2 regions of the Pseudonocardia sp. P-1 genome follow, and region 1 is predicted to be linked to the other one. Evidence: riboswitches for the same ligand, from Rfam matches in the RefSeq annotation. Region 1 holds a riboswitch; the other holds the start of a gene.
What was found. A riboswitch is a leader RNA that binds a small molecule or an ion and turns the genes downstream of it on or off. The one in region 1 is predicted to bind cobalamin.
Positions count from the first base shown of each region.

Region 2: linked by a shared signal. The riboswitch ahead of AC0GKK_RS24195 (hypothetical protein) and the one ahead of metE (5-methyltetrahydropteroyltriglutamate--homocysteine S-methyltransferase) in region 1 are both predicted to bind cobalamin.

Region 1 is NZ_CM176614.1:3,686,492-3,693,581, forward strand. It holds gene AC0GKK_RS18175 (zinc-binding alcohol dehydrogenase family protein) at 1-408, shown strand, start outside; gene AC0GKK_RS18180 (VWA domain-containing protein) at 463-2,004, opposite strand; gene AC0GKK_RS18185 (AAA family ATPase) at 2,018-3,289, opposite strand; gene mdo (NDMA-dependent methanol dehydrogenase) at 3,426-4,718, opposite strand; cobalamin riboswitch at 4,952-5,160, shown strand; gene metE (5-methyltetrahydropteroyltriglutamate--homocysteine S-methyltransferase) at 5,288-7,090, shown strand, end outside.
Region 2 is NZ_CM176614.1:4,918,934-4,926,023, reverse strand. It holds gene AC0GKK_RS24215 (NAD(P)/FAD-dependent oxidoreductase) at 1-627, opposite strand, end outside; gene AC0GKK_RS24210 (hypothetical protein) at 882-1,091, shown strand; gene AC0GKK_RS24205 (4'-phosphopantetheinyl transferase family protein) at 1,215-1,922, shown strand; gene AC0GKK_RS24200 (DNA polymerase IV) at 1,930-3,390, shown strand; gene AC0GKK_RS24195 (hypothetical protein) at 3,410-3,781, opposite strand; cobalamin riboswitch at 3,817-4,003, opposite strand; gene AC0GKK_RS24190 (chloride channel protein) at 4,001-5,590, opposite strand; gene AC0GKK_RS24185 (MarR family winged helix-turn-helix transcriptional regulator) at 5,587-6,096, opposite strand; partial or broken gene cobA (uroporphyrinogen-III C-methyltransferase) at 6,148-7,090, opposite strand, start outside.

The DNA of each region.
Region 1 (7,090 bases):
GTCGCCGACCACCACGACCTCGTCGGCACGGTGCGCGAGGTCGCCCCGGACGGCGTGCAGTACGTGTTCTCGCCGGTGTCGGCGGGCAACGTCGAGGCCTACGCGGAGCTGATGACCCCGCGCGGGATCGTCGTCGCCATCGACGAGCCGGAGGGCCTGGACACGCTCCCGCTGAAGACGAAGTCGCAGGCCTGGCACTGGGAGCTGATGTTCACCCGGCCGCTGTCGGAACCGGGCTCGACGGTGCAGCGGGAGATCCTGGACGAGGTGTCCCGGCTCGTGGACGCCGGGGAGCTGCGGACCACCGAGACGCGGCGCCTGCAGGGGCTGACCGCGGCGTCGCTGCGGGAGGCGCACCGGCTCATCGAGTCCGGCGGCACCGTCGGGAAGATCGTCGTCGAGCGGTAGGTGGACCCCGGTGGGTGGCCCCGGCGCGGACACCGGCACCACCCACCGGCGGGGTCAGCGGCCGATCAGCTCGCCGGCCATCTCGTTCGTGGTCGCCTCGAAACCGGACAGGTCCCGGACCACGCGGACGCGGTCGCAGTACTCGGCGTAGGCGGGCAGGTCGCAGCGGCCGAGCCCCCACGAGTACCGCGGCTCCGGGGTCAGCCAGATCGTCTCCCGGGCCCGCCGGGTGATCTCGACGAACGCCTCCATGTTGGGGTCGTTGCCGTTCCCGCGGCCGTCGCCGAGCACCAGGACCGTGGTCCGGCGGGTGACCGCCGAGCCGTGGTCCTCCAGGAACTGGCCGAAGGCCAGGCCGTAGTTGGAGTTGGCGTCGACGTCGAGCTGGTCGCCCCCGAAGATTAGACCGAGGGCGTGCTCGACGGGGTGGTCGGCGAACAGGTCGGTCACCTCGACGAGGTCGGCCACGAACGCGAACGAGCGCACCTGGCCGAACAGGTCCTGCAGCCCGTGCACCAGGTGCAGGGTGAACCGCGCGGTGGCCCGGACCGACAGCGAGACGTCGGCCAGCACCACCAGGCGCGGCTTGTCCTCCTGGCGCTGCACGGTGACCGGGGAGAACGGGACGCCGTCGTAGCGCATGTTCTTGCGCATGGTGCGGGCCGAGTCGATCCGGCCCCGCGGCGAGACCCGTCTGCGGTGCGTGAGCGCACCGTGCAGCGACTTGGCCAGCCGCCGCAACGAGTCCTCCAGCTGCATGCGCTCGGTCTCGCTCGCCCGGTCGACCTCGGCGACGCGTTCGGCGTCGTCGTGGCCCTCGACGATCCGCTGCTCGATCGCGAGCAGCTTCTCCAGGTGCGCCTTGAGCAGCTCCGGGAGGTTGTCGAGCACTCCGGTGAGGCGCCGGCGCAGCGCAGCGGCGTCGTCCTCGGTGCCCTGCTCCTCCTCCGACAGCCGGTCCTCCTCGGAGTTCAGCCAGCCCAGCAGCGCGTCCTGCTGGGCGACCGACAGGTCGGCGTCGACCTTGGTGCCCTGCTGCTGGGAGATGTCGCCGGGTTGACCGCCGCCGGAGAACCGGTCGGTCTCGATCTGCACGCGCTGGCCGTCGGTGACGTCGTTGGCCTGCTCCTTGGAGAGCACGATCTCGTCCGTCATCGAGGCCATGTCGATCTTGTTGGCCTCCTGGTGCAGGTTGTACTGCTCGGCCAGGTCCTCCGGGTCGAAGAACTCCTTGATGTCGACCGGTGAGCCGTGGTCGTGCCCCTCCTGCGGGGTCTCCGACGGCTCCTCGGACAGCGTGAAGTTCTCCAGTGGGGTGTCGTCGGACAGATCGCCGTGGCCGTGGCCGTGCCCGTGGCCGGTGTCCGCCTCGCCCACCCTGACCAGGGCGAAGAACAGGTCGAAGACCTCGTCGAAGGTCGACTCGTCACGCCGGTCCTTGATCAGCGCGATGCGCAGCGCCTCCTTGAGCACCGCCTTGTCGGACAGCACCCCGGGCTGGGCGGCGCAGGCCATCGCGTCGAGTGCCTCGGACACCGAGATGCGCACCGCCCGGATCCGCAGGAGCCGGACGAAACGGTGGATGCTCGCTTCCACGCCGACGCCCCGATCAGACCGGGCGCTTGCGGGAGCCGCCGAAGGACCGGGAGCCCTGGCCGGGCGAGACCTTCCGGACCGCCGACGGCGGCGGGGCGACGCCGCCCGGCAGGCCGCCGTAGATGCCGCCGTGCCGGCCGGCCTGGTCCTTCGCGGCCCGCTTGGCGCGGCCGTCGATGTCACCGTCGTCCGGGTCGTCGTCGCGGGCGCTCGGGGTGCGCGCGGCGCGCGGCGCGGGCTCGTCGTGGCTGTGGTCGCCGTCGTGTCCGTGTCCGTGGCCGTGCCCGTGTCCGTGGCCCTGCTCGGCGACGACCGCGTTCGGGTCGACCAGGTTCGGCAGCGCGTCCAGCGCCTTCTTGACGTCCTTGTCGTACTTGACGACGACCGAGACGGTGTCGGACAGGATCTGCGAGCTCAGCTCGTCGACCCCCAGGACGGCCAGCGTGCGCGCCCAGTCGATGGTCTCCGAGATCGAGGGCGACTTGCGCAGCTCCAGCTCGCGCAGCCCGCGCACGACGTTGACGAGCTCCTCGGCCAGCTGGTCCGACAGCCCGGTCTTCTTCGACTTGACGATCTCCAGCTCGCGGGAGGCCGACGGGTAGTCGAGGAACAGGTGCAGGCAGCGGCGCTTGAGCGCGGCGGCGAGGTCGCGGGTGTTGTTCGAGGTCAGCAGCACGTACGGGCGCTGCTCGGCGACGAAGGTGCCGATCTCGGGCACGGAGATCTGGAACTCGCCCAGGGTCTCCAGCAGGACGGCCTCCAGGGCCTCGTCGGCGCGGTCGACCTCGTCGATCAGCAGCACGACGGGCTGTTCGGAGCGGATGGCCTCCAGCAGCGGGCGCGGCGCGAGGAAGCGCTCGGAGAAGAACACGCTCTCCTGGGACCCGATGCGGTCGACCGCGGAGGCGAGGTCGGGGGCGTCCTCGACGAGCTGCCCGATCTTCTCGCGGAGGATCTGGGTGTACATGAGCTGCTTGCCGTAGTCCCACTCGTACAGGGCCTTGGTCTCGTCCTGGCCCTCGTAGCACTGCAGGCGCAGCAGCCGGCGCCCGGTGGCGACGGCGAGCATCTTCGCCAGCTCGGTCTTGCCGACCCCGGCGGGCCCCTCCAGCAGCAGCGGCTTGTCCAGCCGGGTCAGCAGGAACACCGTCGTGGCCAGGCGGGTGTCGGCGATGTAGCCCTGCTCCCGCAGGGTCTCGATCACCTGGTCGACGGACTCGAACGGACCGGTCGAGGCGACGGCGTCCGCCGCCTCGGTCACAGTGGGGACGACAGCCTCGGACACGCGGATATCTCCTTCGCGGGCCGCACCGGCTCTGGTGCGGAGAAGAGCGGGGCCGCAGCCAGCGGGCCCACCCACCCGAGTATCACCTCGGATGGCTGGGCCCGCTGGTGCGACGGTGGACGTACTGACCTGCGGATCAGGTCAGCAGGTCGTCCAGGTCACCGTTGATGGAGTGGTCGACGACCGGGCGGACGGTCTCGAACGTGCACTCCTTCGGGTTGCCCGGGGTGCAGGCGTCGCCGAGGACGTGGTTGGTGATCCGGTCGACGTCGGCCGCGTCACCGACGATGGTGGGCGCGTTCTCGTAGAACTTGGTCGGGCCGGTGCCCAGCCGGTTCTTCGAGTAGGTGTCCTGCTTGACGTCGGCGAACTTCTCCGGGATGCCCACGTCGCGCAGCAGCCGGATGGAGGCGGCGAGCGCGGCGTCGGCGGCCTGCGGCTTGGTCATGCCGCGGGTGTCGACCCCCATCGCCTCGGCGATGTCGGCGAAGCGCTCGTACACGACGGGCATGTTGAACGCCCACACGCGGGGCAGCGCGATGGCGTTGTTCAGGCCGTGGTGGGTGTCGTAGAACGCCGACACCGCGTGGCTGATCGAGTGGATGATGCCGAGGCCACCGGAGTTGAACGCCTGGGCGGCGATGTACTGCGCGTACATCATGCCCTCGCGGCCGGAGAGCTCCTGGCCGTTCCAGACGGCCTTGCGCAGGTTCTGCGAGGTCAGCTTGATCGCGTGCAGCGCGTTGCCCAGCGACGGCTGGAAGTCCAGCCGCGAGACGTAGGGCTCCGAGGCGTGCGCGAGCACGTCGAACCCGCACTGCGCGGTGTAGTCGATCGGGCAGTCGTAGTAGAGCACCGGGTCGTCGATCGCCAGGGTGGTGACCGAGGCGTCGTCGAACGCGACGTACTTGTGCGGGTTGTCGGGGTCGGTCGTGGTGTCGGTGATGACGTAGGCCCACGAGGTCTCCGAGCCGGTGCCGGCCGTGGTGGAGACCGCGATGTGCGGCGGGTTGGCCGGGTTCTCGGACTTGTTGAAGCCCTCGAACTCGTTGACGTTGCGGCCGTCGTGCGCGACCGAGATGCGCGCGCCCTTGCAGGCGTCGTGCGAGGAGCCGCCGCCGATGGAGACGAACGAGTCGCAGTTGTTCTGCTGGTAGAGGCCCACAGCGTCCATGACGTTGTAGTCCTTGGGGTTCGACTCGACCTTGTCGTACAGCACGACCTCGAGGCCGTGGTACTTCATCGACTCGACGATCTTGTGGACGATGTCGGTGCCCCGCAGGCCCGACGTCATGACCAGGGTCTTCTTGAAGCCCAGCTTCAGGGCCTCCGGGCCGATGAGCTCGTGCGACCCCGGACCCATGAGCGCACGGGGGAACGGGTGGAACTCCTTGATGGGGAACGGCTTGAGCAGCTCGTCTACCTGCATGTCAGCCCTTTCTGAGGCAGGTGGATGGGTCGAGACCGCACGCTATGCCCCCTGTGGCCGCGGGCACAGGGGTGCTCGCCATTACCCCTCGGGAGACCGGGCAGGTTCCCCCTCCGAACGGAGGGGCACAGGGTGAGGTCGCCCTCGACCCGGCCGCCGGGGAGGGTGTGACAGTAATGCCAATGTATGGCAACAGGGATCGCTCGGCAACAGTCTGTCCGGCCGGTCCGGGGTACTGTCGGCTCGCCGACGGTTCGTGCCGGCCCGACGACGGGGCGTCACGAGGCAAGAGGGAACCCGGTGGGAATCCGGGACTGCCCCGCAGCGGTGAACGGGAACGACCGCCGTCAACAGCACTGGGAGTGATCCCGGGAAGCGACGGCCAGTAGGTGTGCGCAGTGCGCCCGTGAGTCCGAAGACCTGCCGCCGGTGCGTGCGCCGTCCGGCGTGCGCGGATCCGTGGCCTCGCGGGAGGACCGGGCGGACGACCGGGCACCGTCGTGCCCGGCGGTCGCAGGCGCCCCGTGCCGGCGACGGGTCCTCCACCGCACTCGCGAGGAGAGAGGGCCGTGAGCATTCCTTCCAGCAGCACCATCGGCAGCACCGTCCTGGGGTACCCCCGGATCGGACCGGACCGGGAGCTCAAGCGGGCGACCGAGTCGTACTGGGCCGGGCGGACCGATGCGTCCGCACTGCACGACGTCGCCGCCGGGCTGCGCCGCGACACCTGGACCGGGCTGCGTGACGCCGGGCTCGGCTCGGTGCCGGGCAACACGTTCTCGTTCTACGACCACGTCGGAGACACCGCGCTGGCGGTCGGGGCTGTGCCGGAGCGCTTCGCCGGCGTCGCCGACCCGCTGGAGCGGCTGTTCGCGATGGCCCGCGGCCGCACCGGCGCCCCGGCCTGCGAGATGACCAAGTGGTTCGACACGAACTACCACTACCTCGTCCCCGAGGTCGGCCCGGACACCCGGCTCGCGCCGGGCAGCCGCAAGGCCCTCGACGAGTTCCGCGAGGCCCTGCGCTGCGGGATCACCACCCGTCCGGTGCTGGTCGGGCCGGTGACCTTCCTGCTGCTGTCCAAGCCGGCCGACGGTGCACCGGAGGGCTTCCGCCCGCTGCACCTGCTCGGGCCGCTCGTCGAGGTCTACCGCGACCTGCTCGCCGAGCTCGCCGAGGCGGGCGCGGAGTGGGTGCAGCTCGACGAGCCCGCCTTCGCCGCCGACCGGACGCCGCAGGAGGTCGCGGCGCTGCGCCGGGCCTACGACCGGCTCGCCTCGGCGACCCGGCGGCCCAAGATCCTCGTCGCGTCGTACTTCGGGGAGCTGGGACCCGCCCTGCCCGCGCTCGCCGCCACGGCCGTCGAGGGGCTGGCGCTCGACCTCGTCGCGGGGGCCACCGACCTGGACGCCCTCGATGTGGGAGACCCGGCGGTCCCGGGGCTGGACCGGAAGGTGGTGCTGGCCGGCGTCGTCGACGGGCGCAACGTGTGGCGCACCGACCTGGACCGGGCACTGGCGACGGCGCAGCGGCTGGTCGGCGTCGCGGGGCGGGTCGAGGTCTCGACGTCGTGCTCGTTACTGCACGTCCCCTACGACCTGACCGCGGAGACGGCTCTGCCCGGCGACGTCGTCGACATGCTGGCGTTCGCCCGGCAGAAGGTCACCGAGGTCGTGCTGCTCGGGCGGGCCCTGCGCGAGGGACCCGACGCGGTCGCGGCGGAGCTCGACGCCGCACGGGCCGTCCGGGAGCGGGTCGCCGCCACCGCGCGCCGCGACGAGCGGGTGCGGTCCCGGCTCGACGCGCTCGGCCCCGACCACTACCGGCGCGGTCCCGGCGACGTCCGGGCGAAGGTCCAGCGCGCGGCGCTCGGCCTGCCCGTCGTCCCCACGACGACGATCGGTTCTTTCCCGCAGACCGCGCAGATCCGGCGCGACCGGGCCGCGCACCGCTCCGGTGTGATCGACACCGGCACCTACGCCGAGCGGATGCGCCAGGAGATCGTCCGCGTGGTGCGGCTGCAGGAGGACATCGGGCTCGACGTCCTGGTGCACGGTGAGCCCGAGCGCAACGACATGGTCCAGTACTTCGCCGAGCACCTCGACGGCTTCGCCACCACCGAGCACGGCTGGGTGCAGTCCTACGGCTCGCGGTGCGTACGCCCGCCGATCCTGCACTCGGACGTGTCCCGGCCCCGGCCGATCACGGTGGAGTGGGCGCGGTTCGCCCAGTCGCTGTCCGACGCGCCGGTCAAGGGGATGCTGACCGGCCCGGTGACGATCCTGGCCTGGTCGTTCGTGCGTGACGACCAGCCGCTGGGTGACACCGCCCGGCAGGTGGGGCTGGCCCTGCGCGACGAGGTAGGAGACCTG
Region 2 (7,090 bases), 1.2 Mb from region 1:
CGCCGCCACCGCGTCGGCCCAGGCCCCGGCCGCGTCGACGACCACTCCCGCCCGCACCCGGTGCCCGCCGGTCGTCGTCGCGCTCCAGCCGGAGCCGTCCCGGTCCAGCGCGGCCACCCGGGCGCCGCGCAGCACGGTGCCGCCGCGGGCGCGCAGCCCGCGCCGGTAGCCGTCGTGCAGGGCCGCGGTGTCGACGTCGCAGGCGCCGGCGGTCCACGCGGCCGCACGCGGGGCACGGCGCAGCACCGGCGCGCGGCGCCACGCCTGCGCGGGGTCCAGGGCGACCGGGGCGCCGGGCTCGCCGTGCTGCTCGCGCAGCGTCGTGGCGAGGCGGTCGGCGGCCTGCTCGTCGTCGGCGAGGTGCAGGACCGGGCGGGGGGACAGCAGCGGCGGCGTGCCGAGCTGCTCGGGCAGCGCGGCGAACCGCGGCCCGGAGGCGTCGATCAGCGCGCGGAACGGGCCGGAACCGTGACCGGGGATGTAGGTGGCGGCCGAGCGGGCGGTGGCGTGGACCGGCAGGTCCTGCTCGGCCTCGGTCAGCACGACGCGGGCGTGCGCGGCCAGCTCCCACGCGACCGACACCCCGGCGATGCCGCCGCCGACCACCAGCACGTCCGCCGTCTCCATGCCCGCGACGATAGGTCGGCGGCCCCGGGGAAAACCGGTGGCCCCGGCCGGGCGGTCGTCGTAGCGTCGCCGCCATGCTGATCCGGTTCCTCTGAGCGGCCCGCGGAGTCGACCTCCGCGCCCTCCGCCGCCGGCCCGTGACGTCCACCGGGCCCGGAACCGTCGCCGCCCTCGTGCGGCCCTTCCGGCGTCCCCGCGCGTCACCGGCCCTCCGCACCCGGTCCGAGTCCGATCCGATGCTCCGAGGAGGTCGTATGCCCACGACCCGCCACACCCCTGTCCCCACCGCCGACACCGGTCCCGCCGGGGCGCCCACCCCCGCCAACCGCGCCGAGCGTCGCGCGGCGAGGCGCGGCCGGTCCGGCGCGCCGGGCGGCCCGCCGGCACCGCGCACGGCGGGGCCGGCCCCGCAGGCCCGCCCGGCCCACGTCCGCACGGACTTCGCCGCCCGCCGCAGCGACTGAGGGCACGGGCACGATCACCGATCGGGCACCGGGGACGTCGGCGGGCGACCCTCCGCGTGCCCGATCCGTGATCACTCCCGGCGGTGCGGCCCGGCGCGGGGGCGACGTGCAAGGCTGGACGCCGTGACCGTCACCGTCTGGTGGGCCGCCCCGGCCGATCCCGGCGACCGCGCCGACCTCGTCGCGCTGCTGGACGCCCATGAACGCGAGCGGCTCCTCGCACTGCGCAGGCACGAGGACCGCGCCCGCTACCTCGCCGCGCACGCCCTGGCCCGGCTCGTGCTCGCCGAGCGGCTCGACACCGACCCCGCCGCGCTCGTCCTGGACCGGACCTGTCGCTGCGGGGAGCCGCACGGCAAGCCGCGCCTGGCCGGGCGCGGCGACGACCCCGGCTTCTCGCTGACCCACTCCGGCGCGCTGGTCGGCGTCGCGGTCGGGACCGGCCCGGTCGGCGTCGACGTCGAGGCGCACCGCCCGCTGTCCGGCCTCGACGGCCTCGTCCGGCACGCCCTCTCCCCCGCCGAGCTCGCCGCGGGCACGCCCGACGGCACCGGGTTCCTGGTCACCTGGACCCGCAAGGAGGCGCTGCTCAAGGCCACCGGCGAGGGCCTGTCGAGCCCGATGGACGCGATCACGCTGTCCCCGCCGCACGCCCCGGCCCGGGTGCTGGGCTGGACCGGCACCGGCGGGAGCTGGTGGGTCGCCGACGTCGCCACCGGCCTCGACGACCACCCGGGCGCCGTCGCCGGGGCGGGACCGGTGGCCCCGGTCGTCACCGTCGCCGACGGCGACGCGGTCCTGTCGGTGCGCCGGGGCACGATGCACGGGTGATGGTGAGGTGACCGCGGCGGCCGACCGCTGGGTGCTGCATCTCGACATGGACGCGTTCTTCGCCTCCGTCGAGCAGCTGACCCGGCCCACCCTGGCCGACCGGCCGGTCCTGGTCGGCGGCGCGGGACCGCGCGGCGTCGTCGCGGGGGCGAGCTACCAGGCGCGGGTGTTCGGGGCCCGCTCGGCGATGCCGATGGGGCAGGCGCGGCGGCGCTGCCCGCACGCGACCGTCCTGCCGCCCCGGTTCTCGCTGTACAAGGCGCTGTCCGAGGAGGTCATGGCCGTCCTCGGCGAGTTCTCCCCGGTGCTCGAGCCGGTGTCGGTCGACGAGGCGTTCGTGGAGCCGCCCGACCTCGTGGGGGCCTCCCCGGACCGGGTGCGGGAGTGGGGCACCCGGCTGCGCGGCGCGGTGCGCGAGCGCACCGGGCTGCCCGCCTCGGTGGGTGCCGGGTCGGGCAAGCAGGTCGCGAAGATCGCCTCCGAGCTGGCCAAGCCGGACGGGTTGCGGGTGATCGCTCACGCCGAGCAGGCCGCCGTGCTCGACCCGCTCCCGGTGCGGTCGCTGTGGGGCATCGGGCCGGTCTCCGGCGAGGCGCTGCGGAAGATCGGGATCGAGACGATCGGACAGCTCGCCGCGATGGACGCCCGCGAGGTCGCCGGGGTGCTGGGCGGTGCCGTCGGGTCCGAGCTGCACCGCCTGGCCCGCGGTGTCGACGACCGTCCGGTCGCCCCGCGCGGCGCGGCCAAGCAGATCAGCGCGGAGACGACGTTCGACGCCGACCTGACCGCGATGAGCGCGGTGCACACCGCGGTGGAGTCGATCTGCGTCGCCGTGCACCGGCGCCTGGTCGCCGACGGCCGGACCGCCCGCACCGTCACGGTGAAGGCGCGGACCGGGGACTTCACCACCCACACCCGGTCCGAGACGACCCCCTTCGGGACCCGGGACCTGGCGACCCTGGTCGCGGTGGCCCGGCGGCTGGCCGAGGGCGCCGTCGGCGAGGGCGGGGTGCGGCTGCTGGGGGTGTCGGTGTCCGGCTTCGGCGACGAGCCGCCACTGGCGCTGTTCGACGCGGTGCCGTCGGAGAGCGGGTGGACGACGGCCCCGGCCCCCGACGCCCCGCCCGCGGCCACCCGCCCGGCCGCCGCGGCGGGGGTGACCGTGCTCGACGCAGCTCCGGAGAACGACGCGGCCACCGGGCCCGGCGCGATCGAGGAGTCCGGCGACGCGCCCGGCCCGCTCCGCCCGGACCGGCCCGACCGCGAACCCGACCCGGACCGGCCCTGGCGCGCCGGCGACGACGTCGCCCACCCCGAGCACGGCCACGGCTGGGTCCAGGGCGCCGGGCACGGGCGGGTCACCGTGCGGTTCGAGACCGCGCTCACCGGCCCCGGCCGCACCCGCACGCTCGACGCCGCCGACCCGGACCTCACCCGGGCCGACCCGCTGGGCAGCTGGCGGGGCTGAGCCCGGGCCCCGGGTGGGTTCAGCCGATCAGCGGGCTGCGGTGCGGCGGTGCGACGCGGCTGCCCTCGGCGATCCGGACGCGCAGCGTGGGAGCGGTGCGGGCCAGACCGTCGAGGACGGCGCCGAGCGCGGCGTCGCCCGCGGGGTCGCCCCCGACCAGCAGCACCGCGGCATCGGCGGGCCCGGCGGCGGCCCAGGCCCCGATCCGGGCGACGGCGTCGCGCGGTGTGACCGGCTCGACCCGCCACGCCTCGGCGTAGAACAGGGCGGTCGACTCGGCCTGCGGGAAGGCGAAGACCGTCCCGGCCTCGGCCAGCAGGTCGTGCGCACCCGTGCGGGACGCGTCGTCGCCGGACGGATCGGTACCGAGCACCACCAGGTCGTGGCTCATCGCATGTCCTCCTCGAGGGTCCGCGCCCTCATCAGTGGGAATCCGCGACGACGGGCAGTGTCCTGGCTCCCGGATCGGTACGCCCTCCCCGGCCTTCCCACCCTCGCGGGCGGTGGCGCCGGTGTGGGGAGGGCACTCCCCGGTGACAGTGGCGGGACCGCGCCGGACTCGCACCGGCTTCCTGTTCCGTCGTCGGCCGGAGCCCATCACGCGACCGGGTCAGCGGTCAACCGTCCCCCGCCCGGCCACTCCCCGCAGATGGTCGAGCAGGTCGTGCTCGGTCAGCGTCCCGAGCAGCGGCCCGTCCGGCCCCTCCCGCACGGGCAGCGCGGCGCCCCGGTGCGCGGCGAGCACCCCGAGGACGTCGTGCACGGAGCCGTCCGGGTCCAGGGCGGGCAGCTCCGGGTCGGGCGTCGTGCCGTCGGCGGGCCGCATGACCTGGGCGACGACGACCCGGCGCAGCGCCTCGTCGGTCGGGGCGTCGGCGGCGAGGTCGATCCCGCGTCGCAGCAGCTTGAGCGTGTAGATGTTGTCCCGCGACACCAGGTTCGACAGGCCGGTGGCCAGGACGACGGCGGCCATCAGCGGCAGGATCAGGGCGTAGTCGCCGGTGAGCTCGAACACGATGAGCACCGCGGTGATCGGGGCGTGCGCGGCCCCCGCGAACACCGCCGCCATGCCGACCAGGCCGAACGCGCCGGGGTGCAGGTCGAGCGCCGGGAACAGGGCCGCGGCGGCGTAGCCGAAGGCGGTCCCGGCGGTGCCGCCGACGAACAGCGACGGCGCGAAGACGCCGCCGGACCCGCCGATGCCGATCGTGAGGCTGGAGGCGAGGATCTTCCCGACGACGAGCAGGAGCACGAACCCGACGGCGTACCGGCCGCCGATCGCGGCCTCCAGCACCGGGTAGCCCACGCCGTACATCTGGGGCAGCGCCAGCAGCAGCGCGCCGAGCAGCAGCCCGCCGACGGCCGGGCGCAGCCACTCCGGGCCGCGCCAGACGGCGTCGCAGGCGTCCTCGACGACGTAGAGGATGCGGGCGAAGGCCCAGCCCAGCAGCCCCGCGAGCAGCCCGAGCAGCGCGTAGAGCGGCAGCTGGGCGGGGCTGCCCAGGTCGAAGTGCGGCAGGGTCAGGATCGCGCGGTCCCCGGCGATCACCTCGGCGACGACGTTCGCGACCACCGAGCTGATCACCAGCACGCCGAACGCCTCGGCGCTGAACGACCGCAGGATCAGCTCCAGGCCGAACACCACCCCGGAGATCGGGGCGTCGAACGTCGCGGAGATCCCGCCCGCGGCGCCGCAGGCGACCATCAGGACCAGCCGGGTGGCGGGCACCCGCAGCCACTGCCCGATGGCCGAGCCGAGCGCGGAGCCGATCTGCACGATCGGGCCCTCCCGGCCGACGGAGCCACCGGTGCCGATGCAGATCCCCGACGCGAGCGCCTTCACCGCGGCGACGGTGGCCGGGATCCGCCCGCCCCGGCGCGCGACGGCGAGCATCACCTCCGGAACCCCGTGCCCGCGGGCCTCCGGCGCGAACCGCTGGACCAGCGGGCCGTACACCAGACCGCCGAGCACCGGGGCGACGAGCAGGAACCAGACCCCCAGCCCGGGCAGGTGCGGCGAGGCGACCCGGCCGGCGTCGGAGAAGTCCTCCCGGCCGGTGACCAGCCAGGTCACCCCGAGGATCAGCTCGTGGAACAGCACCGACCCGATGCCGGCGCCGATCCCGATGACCGTCGCCAGGCCGACGAGCCCCGGCCGGGTGCCGACGAGCGCGCGGTGCATCGCGCGGACCGCGGTCACCGGGCACCGTCCTCGGCGGGCACGGGCGCGACGGCCCAGTCGGTCTCGCCGACCTCGCCCGCGGCCTCCGCGAAGCGGCGCAGCGCGTCGCGGACCGCGGCGCGCTCGGCGGCGGGCAGCGTCGCGAGCAGCCGGTGCATCTCGGCGCGGCGCAGCCGGGTGACCTCGTCGACGAGCGCCCGCCCGGCCGGGCTGAGCGCGACGGCGACCTCGCGGCGGTCGTCACCGGTGCGGGTGCGCGCGACGAGGCCGCGGGTCACCAGCCGGTCGCACATCCGGGTCGCCGTCGACGCCGACACGGTCAGCGCCCTGGCCAGGTCGGCCGGTCGCCGGGTGCCGTACTGGGCCAGCACGACCAGCGCGCGGTACTGGGGCAGGGTCACGTCGCCGGCCGTGTCACCGCCGGTGCGCTCGCCCGCGGCGGCCAGGGACCGGGCCACCACGGAGAGCATCGCCCGGCTCGCGGTCATCACCGCATCGACGACGTCATCGATCTCGTCCGTCACGCCCGCGATCGTTGCACATTGCAAACTTGCAGTGTGCAACGGGTTGTCGGGTCACCCCCCGACGGGCGCCTGCAGCCCCGCGACGGGCCCGATCACGACGATCGCCGGCGGGCTGATCTCCTGCTCGGCCGCGACCTGCTCGGCGGTCTCCAGCGTCGCGCGGACCGACCGCTCGATCCGGGTGGTGCCGTCCTGCACGATCAGCACCGGGGTGTCGGCCGGGCGGCCGTGGGTGATCAGCGCCTCGGCGAACTTCCCGAGCCGCTCCACGGCCATCATCAGCACGATGGTGCCGGTCATCCGGCCCAGCGCGGTCCAGTCGGTGAGGCTGCGCGGGTCACCCGGCGCGACGTGCCCGGACACGACGACGATCTCGTGCGCGACCCCGCGGTGGCTCACCGGCGTCCCGGCGACGGCCGGTGCGGCGAAGGCGCTGGTGATGCCCGGGACGACGGTCACCGGCACCCCGGCCGCGGCGCACGCCTGGACCTCCTCGAACCCGCGGCCGTAGACGAACGGGTCACCGCCCTTGAGACGGACCACGAACTTCCCGGCCCGGGCGTGGGAGATGAGCAGCTCGTTGATCCGCTCCTGGGCCATGGCGCGGCCGTAGGGGATCTTCGAGGCGTCGATGACCTCGACCTCGGGGGACAGCTCGTCGAGGATGTCGCGCGGGCCGAGCCGGTCGGCGACGACGACCTCGGCGCGGGACAGCAGCCGCCGGCCGCGCACGGTGATCAGCTCCGGGTCGCCCGGGCCGCCACCGACCAGCGCGACCCCCGCCCGCGGGGCTCGGCCGACTCGTCGACGACACCGGCGGCCAGCGCCTCGACCAGCGCGGTGCGCACGGCCGCGGACCGCCGGTGCGCGCCCCGGGCCAGCACGCCGACGGTGAGCCCGTCGTAGCCGCCGGTGGCGGGGGTGACCGCGGTGCCCTTGTCGCCGTCGTCGGCGCGGACGCAGAACACGCGGTCCCGCTCGGCCTCGGCGACGA